DNA from 3 places in the Mesorhizobium sp. NZP2234 genome. Region 1 is predicted to be linked to each of the others. Evidence: riboswitches for the same ligand, from Rfam matches in the RefSeq annotation. Region 1 holds a riboswitch; each other region holds the start of a gene.
What was found. Region 1 has a riboswitch for cobalamin ahead of bluB (5,6-dimethylbenzimidazole synthase). Riboswitches for the same ligand answer to the same signal wherever they lie in the genome.
Positions count from the first base shown of each region.

Region 2: another riboswitch for cobalamin. It lies ahead of EB230_RS17555 (DUF1636 family protein); the one in region 1 lies ahead of bluB (5,6-dimethylbenzimidazole synthase).
Region 3: another riboswitch for cobalamin. It lies ahead of EB230_RS23815 (DUF1636 family protein); the one in region 1 lies ahead of bluB (5,6-dimethylbenzimidazole synthase).

Region 1 covers NZ_CP033364.1:5,249,320-5,259,418, reverse strand. The annotation lists gene EB230_RS25975 (histidine phosphatase family protein) at 1-379, shown strand, start outside; gene EB230_RS25970 (DUF1344 domain-containing protein) at 390-650, opposite strand; gene aroC (chorismate synthase) at 835-1,941, shown strand; gene ribB (3,4-dihydroxy-2-butanone-4-phosphate synthase) at 2,042-3,142, shown strand; gene EB230_RS25955 (MFS transporter) at 3,198-4,421, opposite strand; gene EB230_RS25950 (TetR/AcrR family transcriptional regulator) at 4,541-5,149, shown strand; gene EB230_RS25945 (hypothetical protein) at 5,241-6,224, shown strand; partial or broken gene bluB (5,6-dimethylbenzimidazole synthase) at 6,389-6,898, opposite strand; cobalamin riboswitch at 7,019-7,199, opposite strand; gene EB230_RS25935 (histone deacetylase family protein) at 7,321-8,247, shown strand; gene EB230_RS25930 (exodeoxyribonuclease VII small subunit) at 8,251-8,502, shown strand; gene EB230_RS25925 (DUF2277 domain-containing protein) at 8,609-8,875, shown strand; gene EB230_RS25920 (pirin family protein) at 8,916-9,836, shown strand; gene dxs (1-deoxy-D-xylulose-5-phosphate synthase) at 9,939-10,099, shown strand, end outside.
Region 2 covers NZ_CP033364.1:3,545,370-3,555,468, reverse strand. The annotation lists gene EB230_RS17580 (NADH-quinone oxidoreductase subunit D) at 1-805, opposite strand, end outside; gene EB230_RS17575 (NADH-quinone oxidoreductase subunit C) at 815-1,420, opposite strand; gene EB230_RS17570 (NADH-quinone oxidoreductase subunit B) at 1,425-2,006, opposite strand; gene EB230_RS17565 (NADH-quinone oxidoreductase subunit A) at 1,997-2,362, opposite strand; gene EB230_RS17560 (winged helix-turn-helix domain-containing protein) at 2,751-3,950, shown strand; cobalamin riboswitch at 3,980-4,185, shown strand; gene EB230_RS17555 (DUF1636 family protein) at 4,225-4,653, shown strand; gene cobW (cobalamin biosynthesis protein CobW) at 4,656-5,708, shown strand; partial or broken gene EB230_RS32670 (cobaltochelatase subunit CobN) at 5,728-6,282, shown strand; gene cobN (cobaltochelatase subunit CobN) at 6,432-9,212, shown strand; gene cobG (precorrin-3B synthase) at 9,209-10,099, shown strand, end outside.
Region 3 covers NZ_CP033364.1:4,801,315-4,811,413, forward strand. The annotation lists gene EB230_RS23775 (CAP domain-containing protein) at 1-486, shown strand, start outside; gene EB230_RS23780 (2OG-Fe(II) oxygenase family protein) at 493-1,476, opposite strand; gene EB230_RS23785 (DHA2 family efflux MFS transporter permease subunit) at 1,611-3,146, opposite strand; gene EB230_RS23790 (HlyD family secretion protein) at 3,453-4,634, opposite strand; gene EB230_RS23795 (MarR family transcriptional regulator) at 4,631-5,110, opposite strand; gene EB230_RS23800 (iron ABC transporter permease) at 5,259-6,308, opposite strand; gene EB230_RS23805 (ABC transporter substrate-binding protein) at 6,308-7,246, opposite strand; gene EB230_RS23810 (ABC transporter ATP-binding protein) at 7,292-8,080, opposite strand; gene EB230_RS23815 (DUF1636 family protein) at 8,061-8,474, opposite strand; cobalamin riboswitch at 8,564-8,769, opposite strand; gene EB230_RS23820 (AraC family transcriptional regulator) at 9,028-9,861, shown strand; gene EB230_RS23825 (helix-turn-helix domain-containing GNAT family N-acetyltransferase) at 9,868-10,099, opposite strand, start outside.

The DNA.
Region 1 (10,099 bases):
CATCCGCGCCGCGATGAAGCTCGATCCGCTCGCCTATCGAACCGATGTCAGGCTGGTTGAGGTCAATTTCGGCGATTGGCAGAGCTTTACCTTTGCCGAGCTCGAGACGCAGTCTCCCGGAGCAAGCCGGTCACGTGCCCTGGACAAATGGAATTTTCAGCCACCCGGCGAGGGGGCGGAAAGCTACCAGATGCTGCTCGAACGGGTGAAGCCTTGCTTCGACGAACTCGATCGCAGGACGATCTGCGTGACGCATGGCGGCGTCATGCGCACCCTGTTCCGCTTCGTGCTTGACATGGCCGAGGACGAGGCCGCGAACCTGGAGATACCGCAGGATCGCGTGCTCAAGCTCGAAGGGCATAGTCTGGAGTGGCTTTAAGCCGCCTGAGCTAGTTCGTGTCGCTGTCCGGCAACTGCATATCGGTCACGACATTCTCGCCATTGGTCACATCGTAAGCGATTACGATGTCCATGCCCGGCTTCAGGGAGTCGAGATCGGTTTCGGCGTTCAGCTTGTAGGATTTGCCGTCGTCCAGCGTCAGCGTCAGCGCATCCTTGTCGATCTTCTTGATCAGGCCCTCGGTCTGTCCGGCGAAGGCGGCGGTGGAACAAAGCAGCATGGCGGCAACAGCGCCAATCAGGGTACGCATGATTGTCCTCTTTGGTCATTGCGCCGGCACTGTGGCGGCGGATCCTCAACGGCGGATGGAAGAAAGCAGAAACCAGCCGAATGTGTCAAAACTTAAACGGCGGGGATGACAGTTTGACCACCGCAAAAAACGCCAATAGAAGGCAGGCTTCAACCGGCTCGACTGCCGGGCAGGGCAGTTTTCCATGTCTCACAACACGTTCGGCCACCTTTTCCGCGTCACCACCTGGGGCGAAAGCCATGGGGCAGCGCTCGGCTGCGTGGTCGACGGCTGCCCGCCGGGCATCCGCTTCACGCGGGATGAAATCCAGGCCGAACTCGACAAGCGCCGGCCGGGCCAGTCGCGCTTCGTCACCCAGCGCCGCGAGCCAGACGAGGTGAAGGTGCTGTCCGGCTTCGTCCTCGACGGGGACGGCCAGACGATGATCACCACAGGCACGCCGGTCTCGATGCTGATCGAGAATGTCGACCAGCGTTCGAAGGACTATGGCGAGATCGCACGCCAATACCGGCCAGGCCATGCCGACTACACCTATGACGTCAAATACGGCATACGCGACTATCGCGGCGGCGGCCGCTCCTCGGCCCGCGAGACGGCCGCGCGCGTTGCCGCCGGGGCGCTTGCCCGCAAGGTCGTGCCGGGCATGGTGGTGCGCGGCGCTTTGGTGTCGATGGGCGAGAAGTCGATCGATCGCGCCAACTGGAACTGGAATTTCATCGGTGATGCCGAGAACCCGTTCTTCACCCCCGATCCCGCTTCTGTTCCCGTCTTCACGCAGTATCTCGACGGCATCCGCAAGGCCGGTTCGTCAGTCGGTGCTGTGATCGAAATCGTCGCCGACGGCGTTCCGCCAGGTCTCGGCGCCCCGATCTACGCCAAGCTCGACCAGGACATCGCCTCCGGGCTGATGTCGATCAATGCCGTCAAGGGCGTCGAGATCGGCAACGGCTTCGAGGCCGCCCGTATCACCGGCGAACAGAATGCCGACGAGATGCGCATGGGCAATGACGGCAAGCCGGTGTTCCTGTCCAACAATGCCGGCGGCATCCTCGGCGGCATCTCGACCGGACAGGCGATCATTGCGCGCTTCGCAGTCAAGCCGACTTCATCGATCCTGACGCCGCGAAAGTCGATCGACAAGGACGGCAACGACGTCGAGGTAATGACCAAGGGCCGCCACGACCCTTGCGTCGGCATCCGCGCCGTGCCGATCGGCGAGGCGATGGTTGCCTGCGCGATCGCTGATCATTATCTGCGGCATCGAGGACAGACGGGGAAGGGAGGGGGATGAGGCGGTAGGGCAGTATGTTACGCTGCCTGCCGAAACAGCCAAAACCCTCCCTTTCCCAACTGCCCTATTCCCTACTGCCCTGCGAGCCAAGCGAGCGCCCATGCCTTACGATCAAAAGAAGATTGTCGAAGCCATCCGAGCCTTCGAACGTGGCGAGATCGTCGTCGTCATGGATGATGACGGGCGCGAGAACGAGGGCGACCTGATCGTCGCCGCCGTCCATTGTACGCCCGAGAAGATGGCCTTCATCGTGCGCAACACCTCCGGCATCGTCTGCACGCCGATGCCGCGCGAGGAGGCCAAGCGGCTCAACCTGCAGCCGATGGTCGCCGACAATGATTCCGCCCACACCACGGCCTTCACCGTCAGCGTCGATTTCAAGCATGGCACGACGACAGGCATTTCGGCCGACGACCGCACGCTCACCGTGCGCAACCTCGCCAACGGCAATGTCGGCGCCTCCGATTTCGTCCGCCCCGGCCACATCTTCCCCCTGATCGCGCGCGAAGGCGGGGTGCTGATGCGTTCGGGCCATACCGAAGCAGCCGTTGATCTCTGCAAGCTCGCCGGCCTGCCGCCGATCGGCGTCATTTCCGAACTGGTCAATGACGACGGCACCGTCAAGCGCGGCCCGCAGGTGCAGGCTTTTGCCGAGGAGCATGGCCTCAAGCAGGTGTCGGTCGCCGACCTCATCGCCTATCGTCAGCGCAAGGAAACGCTGGTCGAGCGCGTCGCCTGCTCCGATATCGACACGCTCGGCGGCAAGGCACAGGTCTTCACCTACACGCTGCCGTGGGACACGATGCATCACGTCGCTGTCGTTTTCGGCGACATCCGCGACGGCGAGGACGTGCCGGTGCGGCTGCATTCCGAGGATGTGGTGACCGACGTCTTCGGCCCTAGCCATCGGTTGGACGGCATCATGAAGGCGATGGGCGAGCGCAAGCGAGGCGTCATCGTCTATTTGCGCGAGGGTTCCGTCGGCGTCGCGCATCAGGAACGCAAACGGCCTGCAAGCGGCGACCGCGAGGATCATGAAGAGGCCCGCCGGCGCGAGAACGAATGGCGGGAGATCGGCCTCGGCGCGCAAATCCTGAAGGACCTCGGCATTTCCTCGATCAACCTGATCGCCTCGCGCGAGCGCCACTATGTCGGCCTCGAAGGCTTTGGCATCCACATCGCGAAGACCGAGATTCTCTAGGCCATGTTGATATTCAGGAGGTCGGCCTGACGTGAATCTCGACATGGCCAGGCTGTCACTCGGCCGGAACGGCAGCGGCGTCGCATTCCTCCAACTCGCATTTACGGGTGGCAAGGCTGCGCTGGCCGAGCAGCACGGTGGCCAGCGCGATGGTGCCTGCGGCCACTGAAACCCAGAACCCGCTCTGGGCGCCGAATGCGTCCACCACGGCGCCGGCGGCGAAGGAGCCGAGCGCCATGCCGATACCGATCCCCGTGGTCACCCAGGTGATGCCCTCCGTCAGCATCGCTTCCGGCACATGCCGTTCGATCAGGCCGAATGCCGTGATGAAGGTCGGCGAGATGGCCACACCGCTGATGAAGACGGTGAGTGCCAGAAGGGGCACGGTGCCGGCGGTGAGCGGCAGCAGCGTGCTGACCGCGATGACGGCTACCGCGATGGCCAACTGGCGTTGCAGCGGTGTTTTCAGATTGAGCGCGCCGACAATGATGCCGAGCACGAACGACCCCAGCGCGTAGACGCCAATGACGAGGCTGGCGGCGCCGGGTTGGCCAAGTTCCTTGGTGATAGCCACGGTGCTGACTTCCGTCGTCGCGAAGGTGGCGCCGATGAAGATCAGGGCGAATGTGATGATCTGTACCGGGCGCAGGCGAATTGCGGAGCCGCTCGAGCCTGCACCCATTGGCCGCACTTGCGGCTCGGTCGAGCGCTGCAGGATGAACGCCGTCGAGCCCAAGGCAAGGAACAGCGTGCTCGCCAGCATGCCCGCTTCCGGGAACAGGGCGGCACTCAAGCCCACCGACAGCGATGCTCCGGCGATGTAGACCAACTCATCCGCCGCCGACTCGAAGGCGAAGGCGGTGTTCATCTCGGGCCGACCGCGGAAAAGCTCGGTCCAGCGTGCGCGCACCATCGCCGGCATGCTGGGCATTGCGGCGGCCAGCAGAGCCGACACGAACAGCGTCCAGACTGGCCAGTCCTGATTGGCCGACGCAATCAGCGTCAGGAATGCGAGCACGGAGATGATTGTGGTGGGCACGACGATCCGGGTCTGGCCAAGGCGGTCGACCAGTCTTGATATTTGCGGCGCCAGGAAAGCGTTGGCCAATGCGAATGTCGCCGAGACAGCGCCGGCCAGCCAGTATTCGCCGCGCGTCTGTGACAGCATCGCCACGATGCCGATAGGCGCCATGGCGATCGGCAGGCGCGCCAGGAAACCGGCGGCTGCGAAGCCTTTGGCACCGGGTGCGCGAAAGATCTCTGAGTAAGGGTTTTGCATGATCCGGTTCCTCGACAAAGGGCGATCTGACAATTACATACGGAGCGTATGAGAACTAGATAGATCATACGCGGCGTATGTCAATTGGCATACGGGGCGTATGTAAGTAGGGCCAGAAGATGCACAGACCCCGCAAGGAGATGATCGCCGAGACGCGCGCCAAGCTGATCGCAGCTGCGCGCCAGGCCTTCGGGACGATCGGATATGCCGAAGCGTCGATGGATGATTTCACGGCATCAGCCGGACTGACGCGCGGCGCGCTCTATCATCACTTCGGCGACAAGAAGGGACTGCTGGAGGCGGTTATCGCCGAAATCGACGGCGAGATGGCGGCTCGGGTGAACGAGGTCGCCTCGAGAGCGCCGACCCGCTGGCAGCGTTTCGTCGACGAATGCACCACCTATATCGAGATGGCGCTGGAGCCGGAAATCCAGCGCATCATGTTCCGGGATGGCCCGGCTGTGCTGGGCGATCCGGCGCAATGGTCGAATGCCAATGCCTGCGTTGGCTCAATGACCGATCACCTGACAGCCCTGCAGGGGGAAGGGGTGGTCGTCCCGGGCGTCGACCCTGAAACGGCCGCACGGCTTATCAACGGGGCGAGCAGCCAGGCGTCGCAGCGGATCGCCAATTCAAACGACCCCGAAGCCACGTCGAGGAAGGTGGTGGCGGCGTTCAAGCAACTGCTTGAGGGGCTGCTCAAGGAGCCGGGTCCGCAATCGAACTGAAGTCCCGTCTGCTGCCTGGTGCCCGCCCATGATTGACAATCCTCGGGGTGAGCGCATGCTCCGCAGCCATCTCTGAGGGGAGATTCGGGGCATGTGGGATTTCGAGATCGGCAGGTCGGTGTCCATCATGGTGCGGACCTGGCCTTTCATTGTCTTTCGCATGATCGTCTATTTCGGCATCACGCTGGCCTACATCATGGCGACAGGCACGGGCGCCTCGGTCGGCTATGGCGTCGGCCATATCTCCACCGATCCAGATGGGCCGCTGTCCTTTGCCCTGTGGGGCGGCGTGGTCGGCTTCGGCATCGTCTCCATCGCCGTCTACTGGATCCGCGAATACATCCTCTACGTCGTCAAGGCCGGCCATATCGCCGTCATGGTCCACCTGATCGACGGCCATGATGTCCCTGACGGCCAGAACCAGATCGCCTATGCCCGGCAGGTCGTGACCGAGCGTTTCGCCGAGGCCAACATCCTTTTCGTCGTCGACCAGCTGGTCAAGGGCGCCATCCGCGCCATCACCGGCCTGCTCGGCGGCGTCGCCGCCTTTCTGCCCATTCCGGGCCTGAGCGGCCTGGTCTCCTTCATCAACACGGTGATCCGCCTGTCGCTCACCTATATCGACGAGATCATCCTCGGCTACAACATCCGCATCAACTCATCCTCGCCTTTCGAAACCGCGCGCCAGGGCGTGGTTCTCTACGCCCAGAACGGCAAGACCATGGTCAAGAACGCCGTCTGGCTGGCGGTCATCATGTGGGGCGTGTCGTTCGTGATCTTCCTGCTGATGCTGGCCCCGGCCGGCGCCATTCTGTTCATGATGCCCGGCCAGCTCGCCGGCTGGGCCTTCGTGCTGGCCATCGTCTTCGCCTGGGCCTTCAAGGCGGCGTTCATCGAGCCCTTCGCCATCGCCTGCCTGATGCAGGTCTATTTCAAGACCATCGCCGGCCAGGTGCCTGATCCGGCTTGGGATGCCCGGCTGGCCGAGGCGTCATCGAAGTTCCGGGAACTCAAGGACAAAGCGCTTTCCTCCTTCGGCGGCTCGCGCTGGGGCACGGCCGGCGCGACGCGCTGATCAGCCGGGCTGGCCTGTGCGGTATCGACGGCTTTCAGGCGCGCCACCGCTGACTTGAGCGGTGCCTCGCCTTTCCCGCAAAAGGTCTCGCTCATGATCAGTTCGGGCAGGGGCAGGCGCCGGCCCCAGCCATGCGTTTCAAGGTCCGGTTTGGGCGCGAACTCGGAAACCCGGCCGACGCAGAGATAAGCAATCGGCGTTACATGGTCGGGAATGGAAAGCAGGCTTTTCAGCGCCTGCGCCTCAATGATGCTGACCCAGCCGACGCCGACGCCTTCGGCGCGTGCCGCCAGCCAGAAATTCTGCACCGCGCAGACCGTGCTGTAGAGGTCCATCTCCGGATTGTGCCAACGTCCCAGCGGCGAGCCCTTCGAGCGCTGTCGGTCGCAGGTGATGCAGATGTTGAGCGCGCTTTCGCAGATGCCTTCCAGCTTCAGCTTGCGGTAAAGCGCCTGCCGATCTTCCTCGATTTCTGGCAATTCCTGTTCTCGCGCGGCCAGGAACAGGTCGCGCACCTTCTCCCGTCGCGCGGCATCGCGGACGACGATGAAATTCCACGGCTGCATGAACCCGACCGATGGCGCGTGATGGGCGGCAAGCAGCAGCCGCGCCAGCACCTCATCGTCGAGAGGAGCAGGCAGGAAATGACTGCGCACATCGCGCCGCGTGAACATGGCGCGGTAGACTGCGTCGCGCGCCATCTGGTCAAATCCGTCGCCGACAGGAGCGGTCATAGCATCCGGCATCGCTTGTCCCCTTGCGATTGCAAACCCATGTCCTCCGCCTGACCATGCGGATGACGGTGCCTGCCAGGCCGGTCTTCTGGCTCAGGATCAACCCGCGTCCGGTGCCTTCCCGTCATCGACAGTGGCATTTACCGGCGCGGTCCCCCTCACAGCGTTGGGCACGCCACGGAATTCAACCGTGTTCCCGATTCTCCCGCTTGCGGCGGGCACCAGGCAGTGAAGGCGACCTTATGCCGAAGCGTCCGCGCCGCCAATCCCCACAGCGACGCCAATGGACGCAGAAGCGATTTTCCCCAGCCATTGGGCCGCGACGCATGGCCATCACGGCGTTGGGGCACTAGATAGGGACGATGGCCACTCGTCTCTACACGCATCCGATCTTCCTTGAACACATCACGCCCCCCGGTCACCCCGAGCGGCCGGACCGCTTGCGCGCCATCGAGCGCGTGCTTGACGACGAAGCCTTTGCCGAGCTTGACCGCGTCAAGGCGCCGGAAGGCGACGAGGCCACCATCCTTTACGCGCATCCGGCCGATTTCGTCGCGCGCGTGCGCGCCGCCATCCCCGACGAGGGCATTGCCCGCATCGATGCCGACACCACCGCCAGCCCGAAGAGCTGGCAGGCGGTGATAACCGCGATCGGCGCCGCCAACGCCGCCGTCGACGACGTCTTCGCAGGCCGCGCCGACAATGTCTTCGTCGCCGCCCGGCCACCCGGCCACCATGCCGAAAAGACCACGGCGATGGGCTTTTGCTTCTTCAACACGGCGGCGATCGCGGCCCGCTATGCGCAGAAGAAGCACGGCGTCGAGCGTGTCGCCGTCGTCGACTGGGATGTGCACCACGGCAATGGCACGCAGGATATTTTCTGGGACGATCCCTCGGTGCTCTATTGCTCGACTCACCAGATGCCGCTTTATCCTGGCACTGGCGCAAAGAGCGAGACCGGCGCCGGCAACATCGTCAATGCACCATTGGCGCCGCGGACCGGCAGCGAGGTGTTTCGCGATGCCTTCCTGTCGCGCGTCCTGCCGGCGCTCGACAATTTCGCGCCCGACCTCATCATTATTTCGGCCGGTTTCGACGCGCATCACCGTGATCCGCTGGCCGAGATCAACCTGACCGAGGACGATTTCGACTGGGCGACCGGCCAGCTGATGCAGCGCGCTGCCCGCCACAGCGGCAACCGGCTCGTCAGCCTGCTCGAGGGCGGTTACGATCTGCAGGGACTGGCATTTTCGGTCGCCGCCCATGTCGGGCGACTGATGAAAGGATGAATGATGGCTGCTGAGACCAACGAAGACGTCAAGGCGATGAGCTTCGAACAGGCACTCGACGCGCTGGAGAAGATCGTCGATGATCTGGAGCGTGGCGACGTGCCGCTCGATCAGTCGATCCGGATCTATGAGCGCGGCGAGGCCCTGAAGGCGCATTGCGACCGGCTGCTGAAGGCGGCCGAGGACAAGGTCGAGAAGATCAGGCTATCGCGCGATGGCAAGCCGGTGGGAACAGAGCCGCTCGACGCGGACTGAGGCCTGGCCGCGAACCATGGTCTTGCCTCACCGGTTTTTGGACACGATCATGATTGAAACTCGTCCCGATTGAAACAGCTCCAGGACAAGAGGAGATACGGAAGCGATGTGCAGAAACATCAAGACCCTGTTCAATTTTGATCCGCCGGCAACCAATGACGAAGTGCGCGACGCAGCCCTTCAATTTGTCCGCAAGCTGAGCGGAACGACGCGGCCCTCGAAACAGAACCAGCATGCGTTCGACCACGCCGTGGAGGCCATTGCGGCATCGGCGCGCGAACTTCTCGATTCGCTCGAAACCAACCAGCATCCGCGCAACCGCGAAGAAGTGGCCGCCAAACTGCGGGCAAAAGCGGCGATCCGCTTTGCCTGATGCCGCCAAGGCGGTTGCCGAACGCTGATAAGGAGAGTTCATGAGCTTCTTCCCGGGGAAAGACCCTGAAGCCGGCGACGCCTTTGCCAGCGACCAGATCGAACTGATGGTCATCCCGAACGCCAAGGACATTGGCGGCTTCGAGGTCCGTCGCGCTCTGCCGACCGCCAGGAGGCGGCTGGTCGGGCCGTTCATCTTCTTCGATCGCATGGGGCCGGCGATCCTGCGTGCAGGCCAGGCGCTCGACGTCCGTCCGCATCCGCATATCGGCCTGTCGACGGTTACCTATCTGTTCGACGGCAAGATCAGGCATCGCGATTCGCTCGGTACCGAAATGGTCATCCAGCCGGGTGACGTTAACCTGATGACCGCAGGCCGAGGCATCGTCCACTCCGAGCGTACGCCCGAGGAATTGCGCGGCGCGCCGATGTCGATCTCCGGCCTGCAGACGTGGCTGGCATTGCCGGACGGCAAGGAGGAAGTGGCGCCCGTATTCGAGAACACCGCTGCCTTGCGGCTGCCCGAGATCGATGCCGAAGGCGTCACGGGCCGCGTTGTGATCGGTGACTTCCAGGGACTGCGTTCCCCGGTACGGGCCGACGCCGACACGCTCTACGCCGACCTCAGGCTGGCGGCCGGCGCCAGCATAAAGATCCCGGCCGATGCGGAGGAGCGCGCCATCTACACACTGGAAGGCGAGGTCACGATTTCGGGTGACGTCTTCCCGGCTGAACGCCTGCTGGTGTTCCGGCCCGGCGACGAGATCATCGTGTCGTCGCACACCGGCGCGCATTTCATGCTGTTCGGCGGCGCCTCGCTCGGCTCGCAGCGCTACATCTGGTGGAATTTCGTCTCCTCCTCCAAGGAGCGCATCGAACAGGCCAAGCAGGAATGGAAGACGGGCCGCTTCGATATCGTTCCTGGAGACGAGAAAGAGTTTATTCCGCTGCCGGAGAACTGAGGAAAATCGGCGAGGGGACCTGCTTGATCCGCGTCACCGACACGCATTTACTTTCGCAGGCCGGCGGCCTATCCCGCCGTTGAACAGAAAGCCCGAACTCCCGTGAACGCAACGCCGCATACGCCGCTTCTCGACAAGGTCCGCATTCCGGCGGATTTGCGTGCGCTTGACGAGAGCGAACTGCCGCAACTGGCATCAGAACTCCGTCTCGAACTGGTCGACGCGGTGTCCCGCACCGGTGGCCATCTTGGCGCCGGCCTTGG
Region 2 (10,099 bases), 1.7 Mb from region 1:
ACTGGCGCATTTCTTCCATGCGCACGAGATAACGGTCGTAGCAGTCGCCGTTCTTGCCGATCGGAATGTCGAAATCCATTTCCGAATAGCATTCATAGGGCTGCGACTTGCGCAGATCCCAGGGCGCGCCCGAGCCGCGCACCATGACGCCGGAAAAGCCCCAGGCCCAGGCATCGGCCAGCGACACAATGCCGATATCGACATTGCGCTGCTTGAAGATGCGGTTGCCGGTCAGCAACTTGTCGAGATCATCGATCGACTTGAGGAACGGGTCGATCCACTTGCCGATGTCCTCGACCAGCTGACGCGGCAGGTCCTGATGGACGCCGCCGGGGCGGAAATAGGCGGCATGCATGCGCGAGCCGGAGGCGCGCTCATAAAACACCATCAGCTTTTCGCGCTCGACGAAGCCCCACAGTGGCGGCGTCAGCGCGCCGACGTCCATGGCCTGCGTCGTCACATTGAGGATGTGCGACATGATGCGGCCGATTTCGCAATAGAGCACGCGGATCAGCTGGCCGCGCCTCGGCACCTCGATACCGAGCAGGCGCTCGGCCGCGAGCGCGAAGGCATGCTCCTGGTTCATCGGCGCGCAATAATCGAGCCGGTCGAGATAGGGCACCGCCTGAAGATAGGTCTTGGCCTCGATCAGCTTTTCCGTGCCGCGATGCAAGAGCCCGATATGCGGATCGACGCGATCGACGACTTCGCCGTCCAGCTCCAGCACCAGGCGCAAAACGCCGTGCGCCGCAGGATGTTGCGGACCGAAGTTGATGTTGAAATTGCGGACGGAGGTCTCAGCCATTGTGGCGCCTCAATTCGTCTTGGCTTTTTCGTCGCCCGGCAGGACGTAATCCGTCCCCTCCCACGGCGAGAGAAAATCGAAATTGCGGAATTCCTGCTTGAGCTCGACCGGCTCGTAGATCACGCGCTTGGCTTCGTCGTCGTAGCGAACCTCGACGAAGCCGGTCAGCGGGAAATCCTTGCGCAGCGGATGGCCTTCGAAACCGTAGTCGGTCAACAGGCGGCGCAGGTCGGGATGGCCCGAGAACAGCACGCCATAGAGATCGTAGGTCTCGCGCTCGAACCAGTCGGCGCCGGGATAGACGCCGGTGATCGACGGCACCATTGTCTCCTCGTCGGCCTGCACCTTGACGCGGATGCGGACATTCTGCTTCGGCGACAACAGATGGTAGACAACGTCGAAGCGCTTGGCCCGCGACGGATAATCAGCCCCACAGACATCGATGATCGAGATGAACTGGCAGCGCGCATCGTCGCGCAGGAAGGTCACCACCTCGACCAGGTCGCGCGGCTCGACATGGATGGTGAGCTCGCCATAGGCGAGCACCGCGTCATTGACACGACCGATCAGCTTTTCGCCGAGATAGGTCGACAGTTCGCTCAGGGATGCTGCCATGGATTTACCGTTCGATCGTGCCGGTGCGGCGGATCTTCTTCTGCAGGAGAAGAATGCCGTAGAGCAAAGCTTCGGCGCTCGGCGGGCAGCCGGGCACATAGATGTCGACCGGCACGACGCGGTCGCAGCCGCGCACCACCGAATAGGAATAGTGGTAGTAACCGCCGCCATTGGCGCAGGAGCCCATCGAGATGACGTAGCGAGGCTCCGGCATCTGGTCGTAGACCTTGCGCAGCGCCGGCGCCATCTTGTTGGTCAGCGTGCCGGCGACGATCATGATGTCGGACTGGCGCGGAGACGCGCGCGGCGCGACACCGAACCGCTCCGAGTCGTAACGTGGCATCGAGGTGTGGATCATCTCGACCGCGCAGCACGCCAGGCCAAAGGTCATGAACATCAGCGAGCCGCTGCGCGCCCAGGTGATCAGCGCCTCGGTCGAGGTGACCAGGAAGCCCTTGTCGGCAAGCTCATTGTTGATTTCGAGGAAGAAGGGATCGTCCTCCCCCACCGGCCTGCCGGTGTTGGGATCGATGATGCCCTTCGGCTTCGGCGCGACGAGGGTGCCTGAACTGTCGTTCAATCCCATTCCAGCGCTCCTTTTTTCCATTCATAGGCAAAGCCGATGGTCAGCACTGCCAAAAACACCATCATCGACCAGAAGCCGAGCATGCCGATCTTCGAGAAGGACACGGCCCAGGGGAACAGGAAGGCCACTTCCAGGTCGAAGATGATGAACAGGATCGACACCAGGTAGAAACGGATGTCGAATTTCATGCGGGCATCGTCGAACGAGTTGAAACCGCACTCGTAGGCGGACAGCTTTTCGGGATCGGGATTGCGGTAGGCCACCAGGAACGGGGCGGCCAGCAGCGCCAGGCCGACGACCAGTGCCACGCCTATGAACAGGACGATAGGCAGGTACGAACTGAGAAGTGCGTTCATGCAGCGGCTTTCCGTTGGCGCCAATCCACGTTGATTACAGCACCGGACCTTATTGCGGAAGCGTGACAGTTTAACCGCTGAACCGTTTTAAGGGCCTATGCTGCAACGCGGCGAGGGTTAGCGCAGCACTTCCAGCGAAGCAAGTCAAACCTTGTTCAAAACGCCGACCTGGACGGCATATCCGGAGAAACTGGTCCGATCCGCTCCTGTTTGATTTCCTTCGCTTTTTACTCCACTTTTCTCTCCTGACATGGTTGCCGCCAAAACCCTGCTAGCATGGGTTGGAATCACCACGCAGGTTCCGCAAAACTGGACGCCGGTTTTGCGACAAGAAGCTGCCCAGACAAAGACCGACCCACAGCCGAAGCCCCCTCGGAGTGATGCCTGCATGAAGGAAAAGATCTCTCTTGCCGCGGCCCGCCGCATTGCACTCGCCGCTCAAGGGTTTCTCGATCCGCGCCCAAATGGCACACCCGACCGCCGTCATCTCGCCCGTGTGCTGTCCCGCACCGGCCTGCTGCAGATCGATTCCGTCAGCGCGGTGGTGCGCGCTCATTATATGCCGCTCTATTCGCGCCTGGGCCCCTACCCGCTCGCTTTGCTCGACAATGCCGCCGTGACGCGCAAACGCACTGTGTTCGAATACTGGGCGCATGAGGCCTCGTTCCTGCCGGTCGAGACCTACCCGCTGATGCGCTGGCGCATGCAGCGGGCCGAGCAAGGCGATGAAATGTATCTGGGGCTGGCCAAATGGGGCCGCGAACACGCCGCCTATATAGAAGACATCTACCGCGCGGTCGTCGAGCGCGGCCCGATCGCCGCTTCGGCGCTCGAAGGCCAGAAAGGTTCGGGCGGCTGGTGGGGCTGGAGCCATGCCAAGCACGCCTTCGAATGGCTGTTCTGGGCCGGGCGCATCACCACGGCGCACCGTCGCGGCTTCGAGCGCTTCTATGATTTGCCGGAGCGCGTGCTGCCGCAGGCGATCCTCGATCTGCCGGTGCCCCCGGCCGAGGACGCGCATCGCGAATTGCTGCGCATTTCCGCCCGCGCCCATGGCGTGGCGACGTCAGGCGACCTGCGCGACTATTTCCGGCTGTCGCCGGCCGATATGAAGGGCCGGCTGGAGGAACTGGTCGAGTTGGGCGAATTGCTGCCGGTGCGCGTCGAAGGCTGGGACAAGCCGGCCTACCTTCACAAGGACGCCCGCCTGCCCCGGAAAATCGAGGCCCGCGCGCTGTTGGCGCCGTTCGACCCGGTCGTCTTCGAGCGCTCGCGTTCGGAGCGGCTGTTTGACTTCCACTACCGCATCGAGATCTACACGCCGGCTGAAAAGCGCCAATACGGCTATTACGTCCTCCCCTTCCTGCTCGGCGACCGGATCGTCGCGCGCGTCGACCTCAAGGCGGACCGGCCGGCGAGCGTCCTGCGCGTCCATGCCGCCTACCCCGAGCCCGGCGCCCCGCCTGAAACCGCCGCGCAGCTCTTCGAGGAATTGAAGCAGATGCAGGGCTGGCTTGGCCTTGAACGCATGGACGTGACGCCGGCAGGCGATCTGGGCCCGGCGCTGGCCGACATCGCCATGTCGTAAGCTCGCGTTGACACCGCTGCCTGCAAAAGCCTAAATCCCGTCCAGACGGTCCCTTGCCCGCAACGGCAGGGGCTAAGAGGGAATGCGGTGCGAGGTGAAAGATCTCAAATCCGCGGCTGTCCCCGCAACTGTAAGCGAAGAGCCTAGGCCGAAAGCCACTGGGGATTCCTGGGAAGGCGGCACCCAAGGCGATGACCCGCGAGCCAGGAGACCTGCCGTCTGTGACAAGAGAATCCGATCGCCCGGCGGGTTTCCGGGCAAGGAGCCCGGCTTTTTGGACCAGAACGGCAGTTTTTCGGCTGGTACAGCGGACAATTCGTCCGCCGACAGCGAAGCCTTGACCGGCGTCACGGTCATCGTCTGCGCCTCCTGTCGCGACGAGGCCGGCTCGGACGCCCATCCCCGCGCCGGCGAACTGCTGGCCGAGGACACGCGCCATGCCGCGGCCGATGACAACATCCGCGTCCGCACCGTCGAATGCCTCGGCAATTGCAAGCGCCGGCTGAGCGCCGCCATCCTGCGCGACGGCTGCTGGAGCTATGTCTTCGGCGACCTGACCGCGGCCAGCGGCGCCGACCTCGTCACCGGCGCCAAACTCTTCGCCACCTCGACGGACGGCCTCATTCCATGGCGTGGCCGGCCCGATTCCCTCAAGCGCGGCCTCGTGGCCCGCATTCCTCCCCTCGACCTGTTGAAGGATTGATCATGAGCGCCCCAAATTCGACCGGCAATCTCTCCCGCGTCCCCTGCACCGTCGTCACCGGCTTCCTCGGCGCCGGCAAGACGACGCTGGTCCGCCATCTCCTGGAAAACGCCGGCGGCAAGCGCATTGCCATTATCGTCAACGAGTTCGGCGACATCGGCATCGACGGCGAAATCCTGAAAGGCTGCGGCATCGACACCTGCCCCGAGGAGAACATCGTTGAACTGGCCAATGGCTGCATCTGCTGCACCGTGGCAGACGACTTCGTGCCGGCGCTGGACCAGATCCTGTCGCTGACGCCGAAGGTCGACCACATCCTGATCGAAACCTCGGGCCTCGCTCTGCCCAAGCCGCTGGTCCAGGCGTTCCAGTGGCCGACGGTGAAGAGCCGCGTGACGGTCGATGGCGTGATCGCCGTGGTCGACGGCCCTGCTTTGGCCGAAGGCCGCGTCGCCAACGACATGGACGCCTTGCAAGCGCAGCGCGCCGGGGATGAGAGCCTCGACCATGACGACCCGGTCGAGGAAGTGTTCGAGGATCAGATCGCCTGCGCGGACCTGATCATACTGTCGAAGAGCGACCTGATGGACGCCGCCGGTTCGGCCCGGGCCAACGCCATCGTCAACGAACATTCCGCCCGCGCCGTGAAGATCGTGCCGACCTCGCACGGCAAGGTCGACCCTTCCATACTGCTCGGGCTCGGTCTCGCCGTCGAGGACGATATCGAGAACCGCAAATCCCATCATGACGGCGCTTTCGACCACGAGCACGACGACTTCGACACCTTCATCGTCGACATCTCTTCGATCGCCAATCCGGACGAGCTGGCAAGGCGCGTCGCCACTGTCGCCGAAGAAGAAAATGTGTTGCGTGTGAAAGGTTTCGTCGAGGTCGGCGGCAAGCCGATGCGGCTCCTCCTGCAGGCCGTCGGCCCGCGCGTCAATCATTACTATGACCGCGCCTGGACGGCCGAGGACGACCGCCGCTCGCGCCTGGTCGTCATCGGCCTCAAGGGGCTGAACCGCCCGGCAATCGAGCGTATACTCGCCGGCTGATTTTCAGACACGGGCCGCGATGCATATCCTCACCACGACGTCCGCCTCGCTCGACGATCTCGCCGAGCCGGTCGATCTGCGGCAGACGCCGGCGGATATCGTGGCGCTGTCCTTCACCGACAGCGATCTTGCCGGGTTGGCGGCGGCGTGGAAGGCCGATGCCGGCCGCCTGCCCTCGATGCGGCTGGCGGCATTGCGCGACCTTCGCCATCCCATGTCCGTCGACCTCTGGGTCGACAGCGTCGCCCGCCACGCCAAGATCATCCTGGTGCGCATCCTCGGCGGCCATGATTGGTGGCGCTATGGCTGCGACCAGTTGGCCTCGGTCGCCCGCGAGCGCGGCATAAAACTGGCGCTGCTTCCCGGTGAAAGCCACGACGAGGATCTCAGGCTGATCGAAGCCTCGACGCTGCCGCGTGAGGAATTGGATAGTCTGCTCGGCTATTTCCGCGAAGGCGGCCCGGCCAATATGAGCGCGCTGGTGCAGCGGCTGGCGCGGCTGGCGGGCCAGGATGCGGCCGTTGTTGAGCCGGTGGCAGTGCCAAAAGCCGGCTACTACGAGCCCACACGCGGCGGCGTCCCCCTCCCCCTCGAGGGGAGGGTCCGGCCGCAGGCCGGGGGTGGGGTCCTCTCAGAAGGCACCGCAAGAGCGCCGAGCCCGGTCGAACCGACCCCACCCGGCGGCTCTGCCGCCACCCTCCCCTCGAGGGGGAGGGAAAGGTCGTGCCGATCCTCTTCTACCGCTCGATGCTTCTCGCCGCCGATGTCGCGCCGATCGATGCCCTTTTTGAAGCGCTGCGGCAGCGCGGCGTTTTCCCGGTCCCCATCTTCGTCTCCAGTCTGAAAGACCCGCCGTCACTGGCCTTTGTGGAAACCGCGTTCGCCGTGCTGAAGCCCGCCGCCATCATCACCGCGACCGCCTTCGCGTCAGGCGCCGAGCCCGGCGTCGAAACCCTGTTCGACCGTGCCGGCGTGCCCGTCTTCCAGGTCATCGTCGCCACCACCCGCCGCGACGTCTGGGAAAACAACCAGCGCGGCCTGGCGCCCGCCGACCTCGCCATGCATGTCGTGCTGCCAGAACTGGACGGCCGCATCCTCGCCGGCGCCATTTCCTTCAAGGGCGAAAGCGATGTCGATCCCGCACTTGGCCACCGTGCCTTCGCCAACCGGCCCGAGTCGGATCGCGTGGCGCAGGTGGCCGACCGCGTCGCGGCCTTCATCAAGCTGCGAGAGACGCCTCGAGCCGGGCGCAAGCTGGCTATCCTGATCCCCGACTATCCCAGTGCTCCCGGCCGTACCGGCTATGCTGTCGGCCTCGATGTGCCGTCGAGCGTGCTGGCCATGCTGCATGACCTGAAGGGACAGGGCTATGCCGTTGAAGGGATTCCGCAAACGCCGCGCGCGCTGCTGGATTTGCTGGAAGTCAGCGATACTGGATTGACGTTAGACAACTATATTGCCTTCTCGACAGAGTTGCCGATTGCGGCAATCGCAGGGGTCGAAGGCGCTTGGGGCAAGGCAGAAGACGAGGCAGGGTTGCGCCAGGCGCACAGACCTTCACAAACGATCTCAGCAAGCTTCCCCTTCCGCGCCGCCACCTTCGGCAACATTACTGTCGCCCTCGCCCCCGACCGCGGCCGCTCCGCCGACCGCCGCGCCGACTATCACGACCCGACGCTCCCCCCGCGCCACGCCCTGATCGCGTTTGGCCTGTGGCTGCGCAAATCCCTCGGCGTCCATGCGCTCATCCATGTCGGCGCGCACGGCACGCTGGAATGGCTGCCGGGCAAGACGGTTGCACTCTCGCAAAGCTGCTTTCCCGAGATCGTCACCGGTCCCTTGCCCGTCATCTACCCCTTCATCGTCTCCAACCCAGGCGAAGCAGCGCAAGCCAAGCGGCGCATCGCCGCCGTCACGCTCGGCCATTTGCCGCCGCCGCTGGCCGGCGCGGGACTGGACGACGACCAGCACAAACTCGAACGCCTGGTTGACGAATATGCCCAGGCAGATGGCCTCGACCGCCGCCGCCGCGACCGCCTGGCAAAGCTGATCGTCGACACCGCGCAAAAGACCGGCCTCGCCGCCGAAGCCGGCGTCGCCAGGACCGACGCGCCCGACGAGGCGCTGCGCCGCATCGACGCCTGGCTCTGCGACCTCAAGGACTTCGCCATCAAGGATGGGTTGCATATCTACGGCCGCGCGCCCGATGGTGAGCCTGACGCCATGCGCCGCCAAAGTGCCGAGACTGAAAGGTCGGCGCTGCTCGCCGCGCTCGATGGCCGCCACGTCAAGGCCGGACCGGCCGGCGCGCCCGCGCGGGGGCGCTCCGATGTTTTGCCCACCGGCCGCAACCTGTTCACGTCGGATCCACGCACCATGCCGACACCGACCGCCTATGACCTGGGCAAGGCGGCGGCGGAAGAGGTCGTGCGCGGCTATATGCAAACGCATGGCGACTGGCCGCGCTCTCTGGTGATCGACCTCTGGGGCTCGGCCTCGCTGCGCACCGGCGGCGAGGAAATCGCGCAAGGCCTGGCGCTGATGGGCTGCCGGCCGCAATGGGATGCCGCCACCGGCCGCATCACCGGCATCGAGGTGCTGCCGCCGGCAACGCTCGGCCGCCCGCGCGTCGATGTCACCTGGCGCATATCGGGCCTGTTCCGCGACATGTTCCCGACCCAGATCGCGCTGATCGACGCCGCCGCCAATGCCGTCGCCGCGCGCGACGAGGAGGATTCGGAAAACCCGCTCGCGGCCCGGACCCGAGCGGATGGCAAGATCAGCCCACGCATTTTCGGCACCTCGCCCGGCACTTACGGCGCCGGCGTCGAGGACCTCCTGTCGAGCGGCGACTGGGCAGCGCGCGAAGAAATCGGCCGCGCCTATCTCGACGCCACCTCGCATGCCTATGGCGGTGCCGGCGGCGAAGGCGTCTCGGTGCCCGGCGCGTTCGAAACCCGCATCGCCGAAGCCGATCTTCTGGTCCACACCGGCGACGACCCCGGCCGCGACATTCTCGAAGGCTCCGCCGACGTCGCCTTCATCGGCGGCTTTTCGGCAGCACTTGCAGCGCTCGGCCGGAATGCCGACGTCATCGTCCTCGACACGACAGACCCGCAAAAGCCGAAGCCGCGTTCGGTCGGCGAGGCCGTCTCGCGGGTGGTACGCGCCCGCGCCGTCAATGCGCGTTTCATCGCCGGACAGATGCGGCACGGCCCGCGCGGCGCCTCCGAATTCGCCGAGACGGTCGACCGGCTGGTCGGCTTCGCCGAGACCACCCATGCCATTTCGGGCGCGCTGATCGAGGCCGTGCACGACGCCTATGTTGGCGACGCGGAAGTTCGCGCCTTCATCCTGCGCGAAAACCCGGCCGCCGCGAAGGTCATCGCCGAGCGTTTTCTCTCCGCGCGACGGCGCGGCCTCTGGCATCCCTTGCGCAATTCCATCGACGACGATCTCGCGGCGCTGATTGCCGAGGCAGAGGTGCTGGGAGTGGCGGCATGAACGCCTTCTCGCGCCGGGGCGCCTGTCCGGCCCTGTCGGCACCAATGCAGACCGGCGATGGGCTGCTGGTGCGGCTCAACCCGGTTGCCGGAGCCCCATCTTTTGAAGGATTGACGCCGAAGCTCTTGATCGAGCTGGCGGACTCCGCCCAGCGGCACGGCAACGGCATCATGGAGGTGACGGCGCGGGGTAGTCTGCAGATACGCGGCCTTACAGCGGAGACCGCAGCACTGCTAGCGGCGGAGGTCGATGCGCTGGGCATTGCGGTGCGGACCGGCGTGCCGGTGGAGACCAGTCCGTTGGCGGGCATCGATCCTCGCGAGATCGCCGATCCGCGACCGCTGGCGGAGCGGGTCAGGGTGGCGGTCGAGGACGCTGGGCTGACGCAACGGCTGGGGCCGAAGGTTTCGGTGGTTGTCGACGGTGGCGGACAATTGACGATGGATGCGGTGACGGCCGATGTGCGGCTGAAGGCGGTGCGAGCCGACAACGACATCGTCTGGAGCGTATCGGTTGCCGGTGACGGCCGAAACGCGAAGGTGCTGGCAACAGTCGATGCCGATGCCGCTAGAGACATAGCCGTCGCTACGCTCAGGATGGTCGCTGAAAAGGGCCGCGAAGCGCATGCGAGGGATTTGTCGGAGAGGCAATTGGTATCTCTCGCAGGCTGGCATTCTGTGGCGCCCCCCTCTGTCCTGCCGGACATCTCCCCCACAAGGGGGGAGATTGCTCATTCGTGCTCGGCCTCGCCCATTTCCAACGCCGAAACGGCTCAGCACACGTCCGCTTTCGCAAGAACAACGCCGCCGGCAGGGCAGCCGATCTCCCCACCTGTGGGGGAGATGTCCGGCAGGACAGAGGGGGGCGCCTCGCGCAAACCTATCGGC
Region 3 (10,099 bases), 450 kb from region 1:
CAAAAAGGCCTGAACAGGCGCACATGGCTCAAGGCAGCCGGCCTCGCGGCCTTGGTCGGGCCCGCCGCCTGCGGCACCGTCTCGCTGCCGACCGGGCAAGGCGCCGGGGTTTCCTCCTCCGCGACGGGCACGCTGGCGAGCCTGCGCGCCACGGCGGGACTGGGGCCGCTCGTTCCCGACACCCAGCTCGAACAGGCGGCGCTTCAGCAGGCCGGCTACATGGCATCGCGGGAGCGCATGAGCCACACCACGGGCTGGGGCAAGGATTTTGCCTCGCGCGTCAAGGACAATGGCATTGCCGGTGCCGCCGCCGAAAACATCGCCGAGGGCCGCTTCGACCAGGAGAAGCTGTTCGACATCTGGGCGCACTCGCCCGGCCATCGCCGTAACATGCTTGACCCGCGCTTCACCCGCTTCGGCCTCGCCTATGTGCGCGACGGCCGCGACTCCAGCCTGCGGTACTGGGCTCTCGTGCTCGGAAAATAGAACGGCCTATTTGGTCGTCGCCTTGAATTTTCCCATCAGATAGGGGCCGGAGCGCACAGGCTCGTATTTCGGCGCTTCGCCGTCGGCGAGGCAGGCGTGCAGCACGTTGATCTCCGCGTCCCAGTTCGGCTGGTGGAAGAAGGCCATGGACTGGCGCCGGTCCTTGCCACCCTGTTGCGCCGGCGGATTGACCACACGATGCACGGTGGAGACCCAGCGGTCGTTGGTCCAGCGCGCCATCAGGTCGCCGATATTGATGACGAAGGCCCCCGGGATCGGCGGCACCTCGGTCCATTCTCCATCCGGCGTGATGATCTGAAGGCCGCGTGATCCGGCCTGCGGCAGAAGGATGGTCAGGCTGCCGTAGTCGGTGTGAGCGCCGGCGCGGATCTGGCCGGGTTTCGGCGCGACATGCTGTTCGGGATAGTTGAGCGCCCGAAGCGCGCTGATCGGCGCATCGAGATAGCTGTCGAAATGATTTTCGGGCAGACCAAGCGCGGTGGCGAAGACACGCATGATGCGCAACGCCAGATCCTCGAGCGCAGCATAATAGGCTTTCCAGGCGGCGACGAACCCCTCAGGTTCCGCGGGCCAGATCGTTTCGGCATAGCAGAAGGCGAGCGCCTCGGGATCGGACATGCCTTGCGGCACGCCGAGGGGGCCGCCGTTGAAACTCTCCTTGAGGTCGGGCGGCGTGTCGACGTTGCGGGATTTGGCCAATGCTTCGAGTTCAGGGCCAAGATAACCATAGGGATAGCCCTTGTAGGGCGCCTTCGAGCGCTGCTTTTGCTCCGGCGCCAGATCGAAAAAGGCCCGCGCCTTCAACCATGCCGCGTCGATCACCGCCTGTGGTATGCCGTGGTTGGTCACGGCCAAGAACCCGGTGTCGCGGCAGATGCGGTCGACCTCGGCCCCGAGGGCCTGCTTCTCCTCGGCGCCGGCGTTTTCGAACCGCCCGAGATCGAATACCGGAAATGTCTGGTGCTGCATCGTTCTTGCGTCCCGCTGGGGTCAACGGCCAAACGATGCAGGCCGCTTGCGCAATGAGCTAGCACCAACCGACGCGGCAATCCTAGTCCATATCGGTGGCAGGCACATGCCTGCCACTTTGCCTGCCGCGGGGCCTAGTCCATATGCGCGGCGGGCGCGCCGCCACCAGCCGGGCCGGCTTTCGGCTTGCGCAGCAGGAAGACGAACGGGATGGCGAGCAGCGTCATCATCATCAGTATTTTGAAGTCGTTGACGTAGGAGATCATCATCGCCTGGATATTGACCATGCGATCGACCTCCGACAGCGCTGTCGGATCGCCGCCGGCGGCCGCGGGCGAGACCGCCCAGAGATTGGGATTGAACGGGTTGATGAAGGCAGAAAGCTCGGCGTGGTTGATCTGCGTGTTGCGCACCAGCAGCACCGTCACGACAGACACGCCGATCGACGAGCCAAGATTGCGCACCAGGCTGAACAACGCGGTCGCGTCGGTGCGGTAGCGTACGTCGAGCGTGGCGAATGTAACCGTCGACAGCGGCACGAACACCATTCCCATGCCCAGGCCCTGGATCACCCCGGAGGTGATGATCAACCAGTTGTCCATCTGCGGCGTGAAACTGGCCATGGTGTAGAGCGACTGCGCGGTCAGGAGAAAACCGATGACGACGAGAATTCTGGCATCGATCTTTCCCATGATGCGCCCCACGACGAGCATCGAGATCATCGTGCCGACACCGCGCGGACCGATGACGATGCCGATGGTGATGGTCGGATAGCCGAAGATGGTCGACAGCATCGGCGGCAGCAGCGCCATCGAGGCGAGGATGAGCACACCCATGACGAAGATGAACGCCAGGCCGGTCACGAAATTGCGGTCGAGGAAGATCTTGGGGTCGATAAAGGGATGTTCCGCCGTCATGGTGTGGATGATGAACACCCAGAAGCCCGTGATGGCCAGGCCGAGTTCGATCCATATCTCGACCGAGGAAAACCAGTCGACCTCACCGCCGCGATCGAGCATCAGCTGCAGCGCGCCGACGCCGAGCGATATCATGGCAAAGCCGAAGAAATCGAAGCTGCGCACCCGCCGGGCAACGGCTGGCAGATAGACGGCCATGCCAAGGAAGGCGACGATGCCGACCGGCAGGTTGATGAAGAACACCCAGCGCCAGTTGAAATTCTCGGTCAGCCAGCCGCCCAGCGTCGGGCCCAGAATCGGCCCCAGCATGATGCCGGCACCCCAGATGGCCATGGCCTGGCCGTGGCGCTCCCTGGGGTTAATGTCGAGCAGGAAGGTCTGCGACAGCGGCACGATGGCGGCGCCGAAGACGCCTTGCATCAGCCGGAACAGCACGATGGTTTCAAGGCTCCATGCCAGGCCGCACAGCATGGAGAAGATGGTGAAGCCGACCACGGCCGTCAGGAACAGCTCCTTGCGGCCGAAGCGGTCGGAGAGCCAGCCGGTGACCGGCGTCATGATGGCGGCGGCCACGATGTAGGAGGTCAGCACCCAGTTGATGTTGTCCGGAGAGGCGCCGAGGTCGCCGGTCATGGTCGGCAGCGCGACGTTGGCAATCGTGGTGTCGAGTGCCTGCATGATCGTCGCCAGCATGAGCGCGACCGTGATCAGGCCGCGATGCGGCACTTCTTTGAAGGATTCGGGCGTGCTCATCCGCGGAACTTCCAGCCGGTAACAAAAACGTGTACATGGGGTTTCCGGGCGGCAAAGCCTTCCGTTGAGAGAGCCTCATCGCGGTGGGACGCGATTGTCGATGTGGGGGTTACATCGACCGAGAATCTCTGATGAGCGGATGCCTGCCGCCCGGAAACATGAGGACCGACGGGTCCGTGTCGAAGATTTCAGTTTCGGCCAAGCCGCAACGCGGCTCGAACCAGGCGCTGACGCTTCCCACTCCTCCCATCAGACCAATCCTGTTATCCACGTCCGCCCGCCTCGTCCTGGCGGGCTTCCGCTCATTTATTGCGCGGCCTCGCCAGCCTTGGCGTGACCGAATATGGCGGGGAAACCGCGGGCTACGCCGGTATCGACGGTGACAGAGGCGCTCATGCCCGTCCGCAGCATCATCTTGGCGTCGGGATCGGTAAGCTCCAGGCGCACCGGGATGCGCTGCGTGACCTTGACCCAGTTGCCGGTGGCGTTCTGCGCGGGCAGCAGCGAGAATTCAGCACCCGTTCCCGCACCGATCGCCTTGACCGTCGCCTCGAAGGTCTTGCCCGGATAGGTATCGATCACGATCTCGGCCTTCTGGCCCGGCTTCATGTTGGTGAGCTGGGTTTCCTTGAAATTGGCATCGATCCAGGAGTCGCCGGTTTCGACCAGCGAAAACAGCGGTGTGCCGGAGCCGACAAACTGGCCGACCTTGAACGACGAGGCCTGCGAGATGACGCCATCGGCGGGCGCCTTGACCGTGGTCTGGGCCAGGTCGTAGGCGGCCTTGTCACGCGCGGCGAGAGCCGACATCACGGTTGGATGCTTGTCGGTTTCGATATCGGGATTGCCGCCAAGTGCGGCCTTGGCGCTGACGATGCCTTGCTGGGCGACGGCGACCTGCTGCTTTGCCTTGTCGAGGTCGTTGCGGGCCTGGTCCAGCGACGACTTGGCGTTGATGCCCTTCTGCGCGAGATCGGCGGCGCGGTCATATTGCGACTGGGCGTAGTCGACCTCGCTGCTGGCGGACTTCTCCTGCGCCATCGACTGGCTGTAGGCGGCGCGCAGTTGCTCGACATTGAGGCGTGCCGCGGCAACCGCGGCGTCGGCCTGGGCGAGCGCGATCCGGTAAGGCTCGGGGTCGATGGCGAACAGGAGATCCCCCCGCTTGACCATCTGATGGTCCGATATGGCGACCTGCACGATGCGGCCGGCCGTGTCCGAGGCAATCGACACCTTGGCCTGCTGCAGATTGGCGTTCTCCGTCTCCTGATAGCGCCCACCCGTCACCCAGACATAGCCGCCGCCGATGATCAGCGCGGCCGGCAGGGCGAACATCAGGAGAAAGCGGCCCATGCGGCGCTTCTTCTTCGGTGCCGCCGGGACCGGCGCTACAGGCGGGGCGACCGCCACAGGGGCGGCAACCGGCTGGGCCGGAGCTTCCATCTCAACCTTGGGGGCGTTTTCGTCGACCTTGGCTACCGCATTCATGCTGCTGCGCCTTCCGCACTCTTGATCTTTTCAAGCGACGAAGCCTCGCCGTCCGCCAGATTCTGCACGATTACATCGAGCGCCCTGATCAGGACGCGGCGGTCCTCGGGCGAAACGCCGACAAGCGATTCCTCATAAACTTTGCCGGCGAGACTCTTGACCTCGGCATAGGCAGCGCTCGCCTTGGCTGTCGGGAAAATCATGCGCACGCGGCGGTCGGCGGCGTCGGCGCGGCGTTCGATCCAGCCGCCCTCCTCCATCCGGTCGACGAGGCGCGAAACGCTGATCGGCTCGATTTCGAGCAGTTCCGCGAGCCGCGCCTGGGTAACGCCTGCCTCCTTGGCGACACGCACCATGAGGCGCCATTGCGCCGACGAAAGGCCAAGCCCGCTGGCGCGCGTCTCGAAGCGCTTGCGCAGCAGACGTTGCACGTCGTGGATCAAAAAGCCCAGTCTGTCTATGCCATCAGAAACCATGAGCGATAGATATAATAAGCGTGCTTACTATTCAAGATGTCACGTGGCGGTGAAAGCCGGCAAATATGCGTGGCGGTCTTGCAACGCGACCGAGGATGTCAATCCGTGAACCGCTGGAGACAGCCGGTCAGGCGGGAATCGGCCTTCTTCACAGGCGGTTTCGGACGACCAGCGTGACGACGAAGAAGGCACCGAGCGAACTGGTTATGATGCCGATCGGCAGTTCCTGCGGCGGAAGCAGCGTCCGTGCCAGAAGATCGCTTGCCAGCAAGAGCACCGCCCCGAACAATGCACAGCTGGCGATCAGGCGCAGATGCAAGGGACCGGCCAGCGGCCGCGAAAGATGCGGGATCATCAATCCGACAAAGCCGATGACGCCGGCGACCGAGACGAGAATTGCGGTCGAGAAGGCCGCGACGAGAAACGTCGCCCTGCGCATGCGCGCCACCGGCACGCCGAGGCTTTCGGCGGCACTTTCACCGGCCAGGAAGGCATCCAGCCTGCGGTGGTTCCACAGCCCGTAGGCCGCGATCGTGCCGGCTCCCAAGGCGCCCAGCCAGACATTGTCCCAGCGCGCCAGCCCCAGCCCGCCCATCGTCCAGAACAGCACCGAATGGGCCGCGCGCTGGTCTCCGGCAAAGACCAGATAATTGGTCAATGCCGTGAACAGGAAGGAGACGGCAAGGCCGGCGAGGATCAGCCGCTCCGGCCCCTGTCCCCTTACCCGTGCGACCAGCAGCAGGACGATGCAGGCGGCCAGTATGCCGCCGGTGAAGGCCGCGATGGGCAAGGTCGAGATGCCAAAACTGTCGCCGAAGACGGTGATGACGGAAACAGCGCCGGCGGCGGCTCCCGACGACAGGCCGAACAGGAACGGGTCGGCGAGATCGTTGCGGGTCACCGTCTGCAGCAACGCACCTGTCATGCCGAGGCCGGCACCGACACAGATCGCCAGGATCGTGCGCGGCAGCCTGAGATCGACGACGATCTTGCCGACCGGGCCCGACACCTGGTGTTCATGCAGCCCGACCGCATGGCCAAGCGAGCCGATGACGTCGCTCAGCGGGATCAGCGTCGAACCATAGGCGATCGACAGCAGCACGAGGGCGACGACCGCCACCATGCCCGCCACCATCGCCAACGCGAATCCCTTGTGCCCGGAAAGCGCGCCGGATTTATGCCCGGGGGCAAGAAGCATCAGAACGCTTCCGGATGCATCGCCTTGGCGATCTTGGCGATCGCCTCGATGTTTGCAGGTCCGGGCGTCAGTTCGGCATAGCGCAGCGCCACGAAACGCTCGTTCTTGACCGCGTCCGTCTCCCTCATTGCCGGATGGGCCTTCAAGAAATCGAGCAGTTTCCTGTAGCCGCCGCCATCCTGGTAATCGAGCAGGATGAGGAATTGCGGGTTGCGCGAGGCCACCGTTTCCCAGTCCGTATTGCCCCAGCTGGTGTCCATGTCGGCCATGATGTTGTCGCCGCCGGCGGCCGTGATCATGGCGCTGGGAATGGCGAATTTTCCGGCGGTGAACGGCTTGTCATCGCCGGAATCATAGAGGAACACGCGGGTTCCCTTGGCGCTGCCGACCTTCGCGGTGAGTTGCGCCTTCCAGCCGGCAACAAGCTTCTGCGCCTCTGTCTCCTTGCCAAAGATCTTGCCCAGCTTTTCAACATCGCCATAGAGCAGGTCCATGGAAGCCGCCGGGCGGTTCTTGTCGAGATGGACACAGCTTTCGGTCAGCACCAGTGTCTTGATGCCGTGCGGGGCGAGCGTGTCGGGCGTCACGTCGCCACCCGGCTTCATGCCATAGTACCAGCCGGCGAAGAAGAAATCGGGCTCGACGGCGACCAGGTTTTCGAGCGTCGGGTATTTGGGCGCGAGTTCCGGGATGGAGCCCTGCTCGGCCTTGAATTCGGGGCCGACCTTGTACCATCCGGTGATGCCGGTCAGGCCGACGATCGACGGCTGCAGCTTCAGCGCGAAGGCCATCTCGGCCATGTTGAGGTCGTGGATGACGGCGCGCTTGGGCGGCGCGTCGAAGGTCAACGGCTTGCCGCAACTGTCGACGGTGACGGGGAAAGCGAAGGCGGTAGAGGCCAGCAAAGAAAAGACGAGCGACAAGGCGAGACGTTTCACGGATTTTGCTCCTTGGTTGAACAGTGCCGATGGGGATGGGTTCGTTCAGGATGGCGGCGCGGCGCGGTTCGGAACATCGAACACGGTCAGTTCGCGGTCCTCGGTGGGATGGCGCAGGCGAAACACGTCGACACCGAAAATCTCGCGGATCAGCTGTTGCGTCAGCGCTTCGCGCGGTGCGGCCAACGCGTGCAGCCGGGCTTCGTTCATCACCGCGACCCTGGTGGCGAAAGGCGCCACCAGGGCCAGGTCGTGAAGCACCGCGATCACCGTCATGCCGAAGCCGGCGACGAGTTCGAGAAGCTCGCCGCGAGCACGCGGGTCGAGATGGTTGGTCGGCTCGTCGAGGAACAACACCTTCGGTTCCTGCGCGATGGCGCGCGCCAGCTGGGCGCGTTGGCGCTCCCCGCCGGACAGCGAGCCGATCGTGCGGCCAAGCAGCGGTAGAAGCCCAGTCCGGCGCAAGGCATCGACGACGATGTCGCGCTCCTCGCTCCTGCGCCTCAGGCCGGCATGCGGAACGCGGCCGAGTTCGACATAGTCGATCACCGCCAGCCGCGGATCCGGCTGGTCGGTCTGGCCGACGACGGCCATGTGCAGGGCCCGCTCGGCTGTCGAGATTCTGTCCAGGCGTCGCCCGCCAAGCTTCACCTCGCCCGAACTTGGCCTGAGCATGCCCGACAGCATGCGCAGCAGCGTCGTCTTGCCGGCGCCATTGGGGCCGATGATGGCGAGACGATCGCCGGTGGCGATGGAGAGGCTGACCGCATGGACCAGATTCCGGCCATTCGCCACGGCACCCAGGTCGCGCGCTTCAAGAAGTGGCATTGTCATCGACTATCCCCCCCAGCTTGCCCGGCGCCGGGATGCGAGCCAGCGTCTTGCCGGCCAGTCGCGGCGGACGTTGTCCGGAATTGCACCAGCCGTCGGCAAGCGAGGCGTAAAGCCTGGCAAATCGCACAAGATCGCCAACATCGGCCTCGGCATCGACGGAGCCGAAAAGATAGGTGGCCTTGCCCGGAGCCTGGAAGGCTACCGTCAACGGCCGTGCGCAGCCCGCCATGCATTCGACGCCTTCGATCGTGAAGCCATGCGCCACGGCGGGTTCATCGTGGGCCGAGAGCCGGGAGCGCAAATCGGCGCATAGGCTTTCGCCCGACCTGATGCCGGTCGGAACATCACGGCAAAGCGTGCACACGATGATGCGGTGATCGATGGCGCCGTCCAACTTCCGTCACTTTCCAAAACTGGCGACGGAAGGATGTTGGCGAGCCGGCCGACAAGACCGACGTCCACGTTTCCTCCCGGCACACCCCGTCCGGTCAACTTGGTGATGGCAGGTCTCCTGGCTCGCGGGTCCTTGCGCAATCCTGCCTTCCCAGCCTTGCCGGCCAGTGGCATTTCGGATCTTGCTCACCGCTTACAGTTGCGGGGGCAGCCACGGCTTCGACCTCTTGGGTCTCACCGTGTTCCCTTTTCACCCCTCGCCTTTCGACTCGGGGACCATCACCACTCGATCGTAGTTTTCCCCCAATTGCTTCGCAACGGATTTCTCGGTGCATTGTCGATCCCGCCGCGGCGCTCGAATATGTTATGTAATTACATTACGTCTTAGACGATAGCGCGCGGCGGCGTCAAGTGAGAGCTTGCTGCCGGAAGAAGCCGGCGAGCCAGATGCTGTTGGCTGCGGAGCGTTGCCGTCCGGATTGCGCGGCGAGCGCAATTCCGATCAAACTGCCGCGCGCGAAGGTGGCAAGATGATCCCCTCAATGCGAGGAGCCATGAACCCGACCGAGAAAGCGCTATGGTTCGTCGAGAGCCATCTGCCGGAGGCGATCTCGCTCGACGATGTCGCCCAAAGCAGCGGCGTGTCGCGCTTTCATGTGACGCGCGCCTTCGGCGCCGCCACCGGCCGCTCGGTCATGGGCTACATGCGCGCGCGCAGGCTGACCGAGGCGGCGCGCCGGCTGGCCGGCGGAGCGCCCGACATCCTATCGGTGGCGCTCGATGCCGGCTACAGCTCGCATGAGGCTTTCACCCGCGCCTTCCGCGACCAGTTCGGCACCACGCCGGAGATGGTGCGCGCGCAAGGCTCGACCAACACCCTCGACCTCGTGGAGCCGATCCTGATGGACCAATCCTTTCTTTCCGCCCTCGAACCACCGCGCTTCGAGACCAGCCGGCCGTTGCTGATCGCTGGGCTCGGCGAACGCTACAACTGTGAAACCAGCGCCGCCATTCCGATGCAGTGGCAACGCTTCGGCCCCTATATCGGCAACATTCCTGGCGAGACCGGCGACGTCGCCTATGGTGTCTGCGCCAACGGCGACGATGCCGGCAATTTCGACTACGTCGCCGGTGTCGAGGTCTCCGATTTTTCCGACCTTCCAAGGGAACTCAGCCGCGTGCGCATACCCGCCCAGAAATACGCGGTGTTTTCGCATCGCGAACACATCTCGACTATCCGCCGGACCGTCAACACGATCTGGAACAAATGGCTGCCGGCCTCCGGGCACGAGATAGCGGACGCCCCCGAATTCGAACGCTATGGCCCGGAGTTCGATCCGCGCAGCGGCAATGGCGGACTGGAGATCTGGATACCCGTCAAGGCTTAGCAGAGATCACAATTCCAAGTCCCAGGTCTGGCCGACCAGATCCTTGCCGAAGGAGTGGTGCGGTTCTTCCTCGGTCAGTTTGAAGCCGACCGCCTGGTAGATGTGCCGGGCGGCGATCAGGATATCGTTGGTCCACAAGGTCAGCGTCTTGTAGCCCTTCGCACGAGCAAAGCCGATGCATTCCTCGACCAGCCGCCTGCCGATGCCGAGACCACGGGCCGAAGGTTCGACATAGAGC